DNA from 3 places in the Parabacteroides merdae ATCC 43184 genome. Region 1 is predicted to be linked to each of the others. Evidence: riboswitches for the same ligand, from Rfam matches in the RefSeq annotation. Region 1 holds a riboswitch; each other region holds the start of a gene.
The links. Region 1 has a riboswitch for cobalamin ahead of NQ542_RS16155 (TonB-dependent receptor plug domain-containing protein). Riboswitches for the same ligand answer to the same signal wherever they lie in the genome.

Region 1 (4,280 bases):
TCCTTGTTGCGTTGGAGGATTTGTTTCACACGCTGTGCCGTTTCGTAATGCTCTTTGCCCACGATCAACGGGTCCAGGATGCGCGAAGTGGATTCCAACGGGTCGACGGCCGGATAGATACCGAGTTCGGTGATCTTACGGCTCAATACCGTGGTGGCATCCAGATGTGTAAAGGTCGTTGCCGGAGCCGGGTCCGTCAGGTCGTCTGCTGGCACATAAACTGCCTGAACGGAAGTGATGGAACCTTTCTTAGTGGAAGTGATGCGTTCCTGCATGGCTCCCATCTCGGTGGCCAGTGTCGGCTGGTAACCGACGGCGGACGGCATACGTCCCAGCAGGGCGGATACTTCCGAACCGGCCTGTGTGAACCGGAAGATATTGTCGATAAAGAAAAGGATGTCTTTTGTTTCCCCCTCTGCCGCCAGGTCACGAAAAGACTCGGCGATCGTCAGTCCTGAAAGGGCTACCGAAGAGCGGGCTCCCGGCGGTTCGTTCATCTGGCCGAAGACCAGTGTCGCCTGCGACTTGGCCAGTTCATCATAATCGATCTTGGACAAATCCCAATGACCTGCCTCCATGCTTTTCTTGAATTCTTCGCCGTAGCGGATGACTCCGGATTGGATCATCTCGCGCAGCAGATCGTTTCCTTCGCGTGTACGTTCACCCACACCAGCAAAGACGGAGAATCCGTTGTTCTTCTTCGCGATGTTGTTGATCAACTCCATGATCAGGACCGTCTTTCCTACGCCAGCTCCCCCGAACAGACCGATCTTGCCTCCTTTGGAGTAAGGTTCGAGCAGGTCGATCACCTTGATACCGGTGTATAAGACTTCACGGCTGGTGGTCAGGTCTTCGAACTTGGGCGGTTCACGATGGATCGGAAGAGCCCCTTTCTTGTCGAGTTCGGTCATTCCGTCAATGGGATTCCCCGTTACGTTCATCAAACGCCCTTTTACCTGGTCGCCGACCGGCATCGTGATGGGCGAACCGTGCGAAATGGCTTCCATTCCTCTCTTCAGTCCGTCTGTCGTATCCATCGCTACGGTACGGACCGTGTTTTCCCCAATATGCTGTTGGACTTCCACAATCAGGATTTTTCCATTGGGGCGGGTTATCTCCATTGCATCGTGAATGCGGGGAAGTGTTATCTTTTCTTCCTTGCCATTATCGAAATGAATGTCCACGACCGGACCGATAACCTGTGAGATATAACCTTTTATTTCTCCCATACAATCTCTTTTTTCCTTAATCCTATTCAAATCTTCAGCTGCAATATTACGAATTATGAATTTCCGAAAACCGGAAATATTACTTTTTGAGTCTTTTTGTACTTAGTTAAATATTCAACTAATTTCAACCTCTTCTAAAATGAACCAATCGAGTTCTGAAATGAACCAAAATAGTAGGAATAGCTTATTTTGTAAACCATAGAGATAGAAGATTCTAAGCATGATATGCCGTTTTGTTGGCGAAAAACAGATGAAATGTTTTACTTTGTTAAATAAAAAGGATTACTCATCTGTTTTTTCTACCTTTGCAATCGGATTATGGTGTAACCGTATTTGCTTCCGCTGACGGTTAGTAAAAGGGAATCCGGTGAAAGTCCGGAGCTGTACCCGTAGCTGTAAGTTCTGAAACCCCGGCAAATCTTGTTGCCACTGGTGGTTCAATTGAGAATTGACAATTTGAACACCGGGAAGGCTGCCGTTAGTTGGTAATTGTCCATTATCAATTATCAATTGAAAAGGGGGGAACAAGCCAGAAAACCTGCCATTATTCGGTATCCGGTTCCTCGGGTAAAGGAACTGATGAATCGAAAAGGTATGCAGAATATATTTGTAAAACGATTGTCGGGCCTGTTATGTGCCTGGCTATTTCCGTTTGCCGCTTTGTATGCGCAGGTAGACACGACGACCTATCACCAGCTTTCGGGTGTCGAGGTGTTAGGAAAGGTACGCCCTTCCACCACCCGTGAGAGTACACCGCTTCAGGTGATGGACAAGGCTGGGATCGAACGGCTCGGTGTGCAGGACTTGTCGGAAGCCGTAAAACGCTTTTCCGGTGTGACCGTACAGGATTACGGAGGTATAGGAGGTTTGAAAACCGTTTCCGTCCGCAGCCTCGGTGCCAAACATACGGCTGTCTGCTATGACGGGGTGACGGTCACGGATGCACAGAGCGGCCAGGTGGATATCAGTCGCTTTTCACTGGACAATGTCGATATGATCTCCCTGTCGATCGGTCAGGCCGACGATATCTTCCAGACGGCACGGATGTACGCTTCGGCAGGGGCGTTGAGCATAAAGACAAGTCGGCCCGTATTCACTGATCGTTCGTACCATCTGAAAGCACAAGTAAAAGCCGGTTCGTTTGGTTTGGTAAATCCTTATTTACGGTATGAGCAGAAGCTGGGGAAAAAGTGGTATACTTCTTGGCACGGCGATTATTTACGAGCGGATGGGAATTATCCATTTACGTTGGTGAATGGTAATTTGATAGAAAAGAAGAAGAGATACAACAGTGATATCGAATCGTGGCGTACGGAATTGAATTTTACAGGTGATTTAGGGAAGTTCGGTACATTATCGATGAAAGGATATTATTTTGACTCCCATAGAGGATTGCCCGGATCTGTAATATTTTATAATGATTATTCGGGTGAACGTTTGTGGGATAGGAATGCTTTTGCACAGATTCATTATGAGAATCATATAACTGAAAAATTTACTTTCCAGGCACAGGCTAAATATAATTATTCGTGGATGCGCCATTTGGATGTTGATAATAAATATGAATCGGGACGACAGGATGATCGATATACACAAAAGGAATATTATCTTTCTATTTCGGGGCTATATTCTTTGGCTGATCATCTTTCTTTGGCTGTAGCTGAAGATTATTTCATTAATTCATTGGATAATACAATTCCAGAATGCCCGTTCCCAAAACGATATACGTCTTTGACGGCTTTGGCTATCCAGTATAAAGATCCGAGACTGACTGCTACTACCAGTTTGTTAGGAACATATATAACCGAGAATGTAGAGAGAGGAGACAGACCGTCTGATCGTAAACGATTATCTCCTGCTGTAAGTCTTTCTTGGCGAGTTCTGTCAGACCATAACTTCCGTTTACGAGCCTCTTATAAAGATATATTTCGTGTTCCGACTTTTAATGATCTATATTATTTGAGGATAGGCAATACTGATTTGAAGCCGGAACGGGCGACTCAATACAATGTAGGTATGACATGGAGTGGTTTGTTGCCTTTTATTAATTATCTGAATGTTTCAGTAGATGGTTATTACAATCGTGTGAGTGATAAGATCGTTGCTATACCGACAATGTTCATTTGGAAAATGATGAATATGGGAGAGGTCTCGATCGGAGGAATTGATGTGAATTTATCGACAGAAGTTCCTCTGTGGAAAAATATCTCCTTAACCGGACAAATGTCTTATTCTTGGCAACATGCGATAGATATAACAGATGAAACAGAAAAGAACTATCGGGATCAAATACCTTATACCCCCAAACATTCGGGAAATTTTTCTGCGGCATTGCAAATGCCTTGGATTAATATTTCTTATTTATTGACAGTGGTTGGAGATCGTTATGCCAGTCCGCAAAATATAGAGAGAAATTTGATAGATCGTTATGCAGAACAGACTGTTTCGTTAAACCGGACGTTTACTTTTGGATCTTGTTCTTTGCGGTTACAATTTGATATTATAAATATAGGTAATATAAATTATGATGTGGTAAAGTACTATCCCATGCCTGGACGTTCTTTCCGAGGAGGACTTGTTTTTATATATTAAGACTAGATATTGATTAACAAACAATTAATGTAATTGAAAATGAAAAAGAATTTTTATTGGTTTGCTTGTTTTGCTTGTGCAACTGTTGCATTAGCGTTTTCTTCTTGTAATGATGATAAGATAGAACCGGATATAGAGGTTCCGACAGAAGTGACAGGGGTTTATATTCTGAATGGCGGTGATTATGGAGGAAACAATGCTGGGATTTCTTATTTAGACTCAGAAGGGAAGGTAACTGAAGATATTTTTAAGAAGCAAAACAATCGTGCTTTAGGCGATATGGGGCAGCATATGATTAAATATGGTTCGAAACTATATGTATCGATGTATGGCTCGAAAACTGTTGAAATCTTGGATGCAGCAGATGCCACAAGTCTGAAACAACTGACTTTGACAGACGATCAAGGAGCAATACGTCCTCCTCGTATGTTTGCAGCTTACAATGGTAAGGTATATCTG
Region 2 (4,280 bases), 510 kb from region 1:
TGCGATCCGGATGTTCCTTCATAAAGCCATCGGCCACCTCACGCGCCAATTTTCCGGCAGCCAAATTGATATTTCTCACCTGCCCTTGCATGCCGTAATCCTCCATCGAGATAGCATTTGCATTGAAAGTGTTGGTAGCAAAAATATCGGCACCGGCATCCAGATACTGACGGTGGATCGATTTGATCACATCCGGCCGGGTGATACATAACAGGTCGTTATTTCCTTTCAGGTCGCTCATCCAATCGGCAAACTGTTTTCCGCGATAATCTTTCTCGGTCAGTTTAAATCCCTGGACCATCGTACCCATTCCTCCGTCCAGAATCAAAATGCGTTCTTTCAGGAGATTCAAAAATATTTCTTTATCCATAAAGGTTCGTTACCGTTTAAATGCACGATCCATCTCCCGGCGGTCGTCCCGTTCCTTGATAGAGTCGCGTTTGTCATATTCCTTCTTACCTTTGGCAATAGCCACAACGACTTTGGCCAGTCCTTTATCATTAATAAAAAGACGTGTCGGAATAATTGTAAAGCCATTATTGCGGGCAGCGCTTTCAATCTTCCGCAATTCCTTTTTAGTCAGCAACAGCTTGCGGTCACGGCGAGCCGTATGGTTATTGTATGTCCCGTAGAAATATTCTGCCACATACATATTCTTCACCCACAATTCCCCCTTCTCCACAATACAAAACGTATCAACCAGACTCGCCTTTCCCAAGCGTATCGATTTGATCTCCGTACCGGTCAGCACGATCCCTGCCGTAAACGTGTCGAGCAACTCATAATCGAAAGTCGCCCGCTTGTTCTTTATCTGTATGTTATTACTAATCTTCTCTTTCATCTTATTCTCCTATCAAAAACGTAAACCGGGCATCAGCATGGAAAGAATTACCTCGATCAACCAGGGCGTCAGCAAAATCAGACCGGTCGCGGTCCCGACAAACTTCAGGCGTATCTTCTCCTCCACCTGCATATAAGGGCCGGCCCCTTCCCATACGATATAAAATGTATATAACACAAATATACGCAAAAAGAAAAACTCCGGAAGTAACATCAACACGATGTTCAATGCAAACATCAACGAAGACGAATAGCCGACAAAGCGTTGACACAGTTTCATATCCTTCTCCCGTTTGAACCATCCCTGCCAAATCTCATTCAGCAAATAGGAAGCCAGATAAAAGCCGCCGAACGCAGCGACTAATGTCCGGATAGACGACTTCAACGCCAGTTCGACATCAAACTCCTTCCGAGTGAACAGCACGCCTAAAAAAGCAGCAACCGTAACGAATCCGATGAGAGGATACACAAACCGGGATAAAAACTCATCGTCCTTTTCTTCTTTTCTCGTCAGAATATCCCACGCCTTTCCCGGCTGGGAGATGATGGCTACAACCAATTTAAATATCTCTTTATACATTTTTCAATACGCTCGTTTGCTATTTATCATTTTATTTGCCTTTTCCTGTCAAGTCTATTGTAAACACGTCGGAACTTTTCCAGTTTATCGATGCAGAATCCTTCCCGAACGAATATGCATAGTTAATCCGGAACTTCAGTTCATCCGAATGATTCTTTTCCGCCTTTTTCACCAGATCTTCGATATTGAACGCACAAGGAATAATCATCGCCTCGCCTCTTGTCGTGTCCGCCTTGATTCTGATCGTGCGGAGGTAGAGGCTATAAATATTATCGTCTCCCAACAATTTATCCGAATTATAGGACAAAGAGAAACTGTCCACTTGGTTTGCCGGGTGATTGCTTATCTCCGTGAACAGGAACAAATTGCCTCTGATATAAGCGGAACGCGCCTGGAGGGAAGAAAGCAACAGTTCGTCCTTTGCAACAATAGAGGTATCGGTCAACGTATTATAGAAGTTCCAACGATTAACCTCCGAGATCGTATTTTCATAAATAATAGCCTCGGTATAACTGGTATCCGTCCCTGCCCCCATATTGTTTGCGACCCCGTAATCGATGGAATAATCAAACAAAATACATTCTCCGTTTTCCACATTGGCATTCTGGAAGTCTTCCGAAGAGACCACTACGTCCCCCTTGGTATAAATAGCCTTACCAGGTCCGTAACCGGTCACCACTACCCCTGCCTGGTTTGCCATCGTCAATTGGGTGGCCGGGTCTCCCAAACAAGAATTCAACACAACCAAACAAAAGGCCAAAACGCCATATAATACTGTTTTTCTCATTTCCATATACAAATTTGAAGTCGTATTTATCTTCCTCTCTTTATGGAGGAAACGCACAAAGGTACGAAAAAAAGGTTTATACGACAAAAGCCGGAAGATTAATCACACTCATAAAAGGAAAGCATGAATCGAGGCGGAGCTCATCCCACCCACAGATTCATGCCTCTTTTCCTAATTATTATGGCAAAATAATTAAAAACAAGTAAATAGCTACGGGAAACGGAAATAAAGAAAGGCAAAAGCCTACGGCTTCACAGTTCTCTTCCGGCCTATCCTCGAAGCCGTCGAAAAAATATGCGTTGCAGGTCTTCTGACTTACTTCCGGTATGAGCGCCTTCCCAACTCGCGTCAGTGGCATAAAAGAATTGCCCAATCCGTTTTGAAGCTTACAGCAGCGGGACTGTCCGGGATTTGCACCCGATTCCCTTTTAATCCTTTTCCGCAGATTGCGAAGCAGGAACAATGCATGGGACAAATATAAAGATATTTTCCATATATTTCTCATCTTCTTACAGAAAAAAGCTGAAACCGACTCCAGACCCGTTAAGCTTTGCGGTAAGCCTCGACAGCTTCCTGAACGGAGCCGTACATCAACAGCAGATGGCGGGATTGGTTATAGGGAAGATTCAATTCCTCGGCAACCATGCGGGTTCCACGGTCTATAAGTTTCTGATTGGTGAGCTGCATATTGACCATCCGGTTTCCTTTAACCCTACCCAATCGGATCATAACGGAGGTGGAGATCATGTTCAGGATCATTTTCTGCCCCGTGCCGGATTTCATACGGGAACTGCCAGTGACAAACTCCGGCCCGACAATCATTTCGATTGCGATATCGGCCTCCATCGCCATCGGTGAATCTGGATTGCTGGAAATGGAGGCAGTCAGGATGCCCTGTTCACGTGCTTTGCGAAGGGCACCGATCACATAGGGAGTCGTCCCGGAAGCAGCAATGCCGATCACGGTATCCTTCGTATTAACCCGGTGCTCCAACAATTCCTGCCAGCCGCGTTCCTCATCGTCTTCAGCATTCTCCACAGGATTCCGGAGGGCAGTATCGCCACCAGCTATCAAGCCGACAATCAGTGTGGAAGGCATCCCAAACGTCGGGGGGATTTCGGAAGCATCCAAAACTCCCAACCGCCCGCTGGTTCCGGCTCCCAGATAAAAGATCCGTCCGCCCTGCTTCATGCGGGGAACGATCTGCAAAACCAATTCTTCTATTTTGGGGATTGTCTCTCGGACAGCCAACGCCACTTTCTGATCTTCCGTATTGATATCTTCAAGCAAGTCCCGGACGGACTTCCGTTCCAGGTCGTTATAGAGAGAATTCTGTTCCGTTATCTTAATGAATGACATAGCTTATTACAATTTACACGTTGCAAAGCTACTAAAAATATCACATTTACATGTCGGTAAACTTCAAGCAAACAGGCTTACTAACCCGGATGTCTTTTCCCGTATCTTTCAACAAACCGCTTTGCTTGTCTATTTCGTAAACCTGCACGATATGACTATCCCGACAAGCGCAAAGCAGGAACTTGCCGTTGGGGGTGATGACGAAATTACGCGGATGAATACCGGTCAGCTGATAACCAATCTTTGTCAATTGCCCGTTTTCCAGATCGATAGAAAAAATCGCGATACCGTCACCTTTCAGACGGTTAGAGGCATATAGGAAACGACCGTCCGGTGTGATGTGTATATCGGCACTACCGGAGACATGTAACGTATCGGCTTCTACAAACCGGACCGGGGTCAGGTTGCCCTTGTCGTAATACATGAGAGCGACGCGGCCCGAAAGCTCGCTAATCAGGTAAGCCCATTTCCCATTCGGATGAAAAACCGTATGGCGCGGACCTTCTCCCACCGGCAAACTAAAAGAGGCAGGCGTCCCTTCCCGCAAACTCAAGCCTTTATCGGAAGCAACGATCTCGTATTTATAAATCCGGTCCGTTCCCAGATCGTTGGCATACAGATAGTTCTCATCCGGAGAAGCGTACACGCAATGCAGATGCGGGACCGCCTGGCGTTCGGCCCCCGGTCTTCCTCCTTCATACGCATATACTTCAG
Region 3 (4,280 bases), 1.5 Mb from region 1:
TCTTGCAATTTCTATGTCTGATTTCATGTCTTATGTGAGTTTAAGTGGAAAACAAAAGTAAATATATTTTTGTATAATAACAAAATGAAAAGTCAGGTAGTTTAGATACTATTGGATGATCATAAGGGAAAAGTATGGGAATATTTTCCTCTGGATTTGTTTCCGGTCGGAGGTGTAAAACTCTTCTCCGGTCCCGACATTCTCAAAATAATGGAAGTTCGTTTCCGGATGCAACCGGATGCAGGTATGGACGGCCTCCACACATTGGGACAGCTTCATGATGACGATCACATTACCGGTCTTGATCTTTTTCGACAATTCTTCCGCCGTCAGCATTCCGGGTATGACGATGATTTGTTCTTCCTGCTTGACAATATGCAAGCCGGCTAAAGCACCCGCTGCAATGAAAGCTGGTATTCCGGCGGTTCGTTCCACTTCGATGCGGTTCTCTTTGAATTTGTCGTATATATACTGTATGGAAGAATAGAACCCTGCATCGCCTTCCGCCACAATGACCACCTTTTTCTCTTTATCCCTGGCGGATATGGCCTTTTCATACAAGGTATCGTAGACTTTCCAGACTTCGGTCCGGTCTTTGCTCATCGGGAGCGTGAAGAACTGGACTACAGATTTCTCGATTTCCAGTTCTTCGATAATACGGGCCGCACGGGAGAGTAGTTGTCCGCTTTTGCTTATGGTGGCGGGGCAATAGATGATATCGGCCTGTCGGAGTTTTTTCAAGCCTTTCAAGGTGATCAGTTCGGGGTCTCCCGGACCGAGCGATACGAAGCAGATGGGGTACGACATGTGCGTTAGAATTATTTGGTGCGCAAAAGTGAGGAAAATTGCGGAACTTTCCAAATCTGCATTCCACAATTGTGGGGATAATTTCCACACTGCCTTTTCCACAGCCCGCTTTTTATTCTTTGGCATGCAATTTGTACTTGATGGAACGATTAGAAAAAGGTAAATAGATTGTTTAAGATTTTAGGTTATGAAGAAGTTTGTATTGATGGTGGCTATGGTGGTTTCGTGTGTCTGTATGGCTCAAAACAGTCATGCGCAGACTGGACGGGATGGGAATACGGATATCGATATGTTGAGTATGAAAAATTTCTATGCGATCGATATCGTCGATGTGGACCTTGCCGCACAGGAAGCGATTTACAACGCTTATGAAAATTGCTTGATCAAAGAGGTGTACAAGTCGAATGGTAGCGGTAGCCCTATCCAGTATAAGGTCTCTCTCGAGACGACTGACCAGCGGAATCTGGTTGTCGCTTTCGACGAAAGCGGCCATGTACTGAAAGTCATGCTAGAAGACGAATATTTGGCGGCTCGTAAGAAAAACTGATTTGTCTGCCACTTTTCTCTTGAAAGCAAAAGTAATATTATTATATTTGCCCTTTGAAACAGGTTTCCCTGTCCTCCTTACAGGACAGGAATGAAAAGGGAACCGGGTGGAAATCCCGGACAGACCACGCTGCTGTGAAACTTCGGTAACATACCGGCAATACTCAATGCCACTGATCGGGGGATCGGGAAGGTGTCCGGGGATGGAAGTAAGTCAGAAGACCTGCCGTTTCGGTTTTGAAGAGTCTCGTCCTCGTGGGGTGGACAACGCTCGCTCGGTTATAATAAAATAATATTGAATATGAAAAAATGCCTGGCAGGATGCTGCCTACTTATGTCGTTGTGTGTCGCATCCTCGTGTACGACCAAAAACAATCAACGGACCGATAAGGTGGAAACGACGGAAGAAAGCGCGTTTTCTGGTGTCCATATTGTACCCGAGTATGCCCGTGGTTTCGTATTATCCTATCGGAGCGGGTATGTCTTGCTGGATATCCAGGACCCGCAGAATGAGGAAAGTACGACTTTTCATTATGCGCTTGTCAGGAGAGGAACGAAACCGTCCGGCATCCCCGGATCGTATACTGTGATCGAGACACCCATCAGAAGTGTTGTCTGTATGACATCTTTGCAGTTGTCCAATTTTATCAAGATGGGCGAACTGGACAAGGTCGTAGGGGTGACCAGTACCCGGCATCTGTTCAATAGGGAGATGAACGAACGTCTCAAGAGCGGGAAGACCGCCAAAATCGGCATAGAAGGGAATTTCGACAACGAGGTGATCATGAGTATGAACCCAGACCTGATCCTTGTTTCGCCTTTTAAACGGGGCGGATATGAGACCTTGAAGGATGTCGGTATCCCATTGATCCCACATTTAGGCTATAAGGAGATGACGCCGTTGGGACAGGCGGAATGGGTGAAGTTCGTCGGCCTGTTGGTAGGACAGGAGCAAAAGGCAAACGAGACATTCGACGCTATCGCGGCCCGTTACAATGAATTGAAGGAGCTGACGGCGGAAGGAAAAGTGAAGAAACGCCCGGTCGTGTTGAGCGGCGAGATGCGGGGCGGTAACTGGTATGCCGTAGGAGGGGAGAGCTTTCTCGCCCAACTTTTCAAGGACGCCGGTGCTGACTATTTCCTCAAAAACGACAAACGTTCGGGAGGTGTGACACTTGATTTCGAAACTGTCTACAACCAGGGTGACGAAGCCGATTACTGGCGCATTGTGAACAGCTATCCGGGTACGTTCAGCTATGAGGCATTGAAGGAGCAGGACCCGCGTTATGCCGATTTCCGTGCCTTCAGAGAGAAAGGGATCATCTATTGCAACATGAAAGATACGCCTTTTTACGAAAGTATGCCGACCGAGCCGGAAGTCGTACTGGCCGACCTGCTGCATATATTCCATCCGGACCTGCTGCCCGATCATACACCTGTTTATTATGCACGGCTCAAATAAGTTGCACGAATGAGACATTCCACTACTTTTCTGATGTCGCTCATCGTAGCGTCTATCCTGGTCCTGATGTTCCTGAATTTGGTGTTAGGGTCGGTGTCTATCCCGTTGAAGTCTGTCTGGAACATTATTTGCGGACTGGGAGACGAGCCGGTGACCTGGCAGAATATCGTCTGGAAATCACGTCTTCCGCAGGCATTGACAGCTTTGGTGGCGGGAGCGGGCCTGGCGATAAGCGGCTTGCAGATGCAGACTGTTTTCCGGAATCCACTGGCGGGACCTTCTGTGCTGGGGATCAGCTCCGGTGCGAGCATGGGCGTGGCCTTTGTGGTACTGCTGAGCGGTAGCCTCGGAGGGGTTGCGCTTAGTAAATTGGGGTTTATGGGAGAAATCGCGCTTTCGATAGCAGCCGTGATCGGTTCGCTCTCGGTGATGGCGTTAATCGTATATGTGTCGCAGAAGGTGAAAGGGAACGTGACGCTGCTGATCATCGGCGTGATGATCGGCTACGTGGCGAATGCGGTGATCGGCGTGCTGAAGTTCTTCAGCGTGGAGGAGGATATTCGCGCCTATGTGATCTGGGGGTTAGGCAGCTTCTCACGTGTTTCCGGCAACCAGATGATGCTGTTTGTTGCGATCATGGCGATTCTGATCCCTTTGTCGTTCCTGTTGATCAAGACGTTGAACCTGATGCTGCTTGGCGACGGCTATGCCCGTAACTTGGGATTGAACATCAAGCGGGCACGTCTTTTGGTGATCACCTCGGCAGGAGTGCTGACGGCGATCGTGACGGCCTATTGTGGACCGGTCATCTTTCTTGGCCTGGCCGTCCCGCACCTGTGCCGGGCCATTTTTCAAACATCCGACCATAGGGTCCTGATGCCTGCCGTCCTGTTTGCCGGTGCCGCATTGGCACTCGTCTGCAACTTGATTGCCCGGATGCCCGGCTTCGAAGGGGCTTTGCCGGTCAATTCGGTGACTGCCCTAATCGGTGCTCCGGTAGTGGCCTCCGTTCTATTCCGTAAACGTAAAAACGAACTGAACGAATGATGAGACAAGATACGATTCATATAAACGATCTCTCTATCGGTTATCGGACAAAGAATGATACCAAGTTGGTGGCGAGCCATATACAGGCCCGGATTTATAGTGGAGAATTAACCTGCCTCTTAGGAGCGAACGGAGTCGGGAAGTCGACGCTTCTGCGCACGCTGTCGGCTTTCCAGCCGAAGCTGGGAGGCGAGATCGCCGTCTTGGGACGTGATATGGACAGTTATTCGGACAAGGAACTGAGCACGACGATCGGTGTGGTCCTGACGGAGAAGTGTGACATCCGGAATATGTCCGTGCGGGAATTGGTCGAGATGGGACGCAGTCCCTACACCGGTTTTTGGGGACGGTTGGACAAGGAGGACAAGCAGGTCGTGGAAGAATCGATCGCCTTGGTACGGATTGAGAACCTGGCCTC

Region 2: another riboswitch for cobalamin. It lies ahead of NQ542_RS00380 (BFO_2992 family lipoprotein); the one in region 1 lies ahead of NQ542_RS16155 (TonB-dependent receptor plug domain-containing protein).
Region 3: another riboswitch for cobalamin. It lies ahead of NQ542_RS04125 (ABC transporter substrate-binding protein); the one in region 1 lies ahead of NQ542_RS16155 (TonB-dependent receptor plug domain-containing protein).

Annotation. Positions count from the first base shown of each region.
Region 1 covers NZ_CP102286.1:3,957,416-3,961,695, forward strand. The annotation lists gene atpD (F0F1 ATP synthase subunit beta) at 1-1,229, opposite strand, end outside; cobalamin riboswitch at 1,532-1,789, shown strand; gene NQ542_RS16155 (TonB-dependent receptor plug domain-containing protein) at 1,824-3,821, shown strand; gene NQ542_RS16160 (DUF5074 domain-containing protein) at 3,861-4,280, shown strand, end outside.
Region 2 covers NZ_CP102286.1:91,431-95,710, reverse strand. The annotation lists gene metH (methionine synthase) at 1-370, opposite strand, end outside; gene smpB (SsrA-binding protein) at 380-841, opposite strand; gene NQ542_RS00385 (YIP1 family protein) at 854-1,420, opposite strand; gene NQ542_RS00380 (BFO_2992 family lipoprotein) at 1,452-2,207, opposite strand; cobalamin riboswitch at 2,491-2,687, opposite strand; gene murQ (N-acetylmuramic acid 6-phosphate etherase) at 2,751-3,566, opposite strand; gene NQ542_RS00370 (lactonase family protein) at 3,613-4,280, opposite strand, start outside.
Region 3 covers NZ_CP102286.1:1,042,776-1,047,055, forward strand. The annotation lists gene NQ542_RS04110 (formate--tetrahydrofolate ligase) at 1-27, opposite strand, end outside; gene NQ542_RS04115 (precorrin-2 C(20)-methyltransferase) at 109-807, opposite strand; gene NQ542_RS04120 (hypothetical protein) at 995-1,354, shown strand; cobalamin riboswitch at 1,397-1,598, shown strand; gene NQ542_RS04125 (ABC transporter substrate-binding protein) at 1,655-2,815, shown strand; gene NQ542_RS04130 (iron ABC transporter permease) at 2,825-3,862, shown strand; gene NQ542_RS04135 (ABC transporter ATP-binding protein) at 3,862-4,280, shown strand, end outside.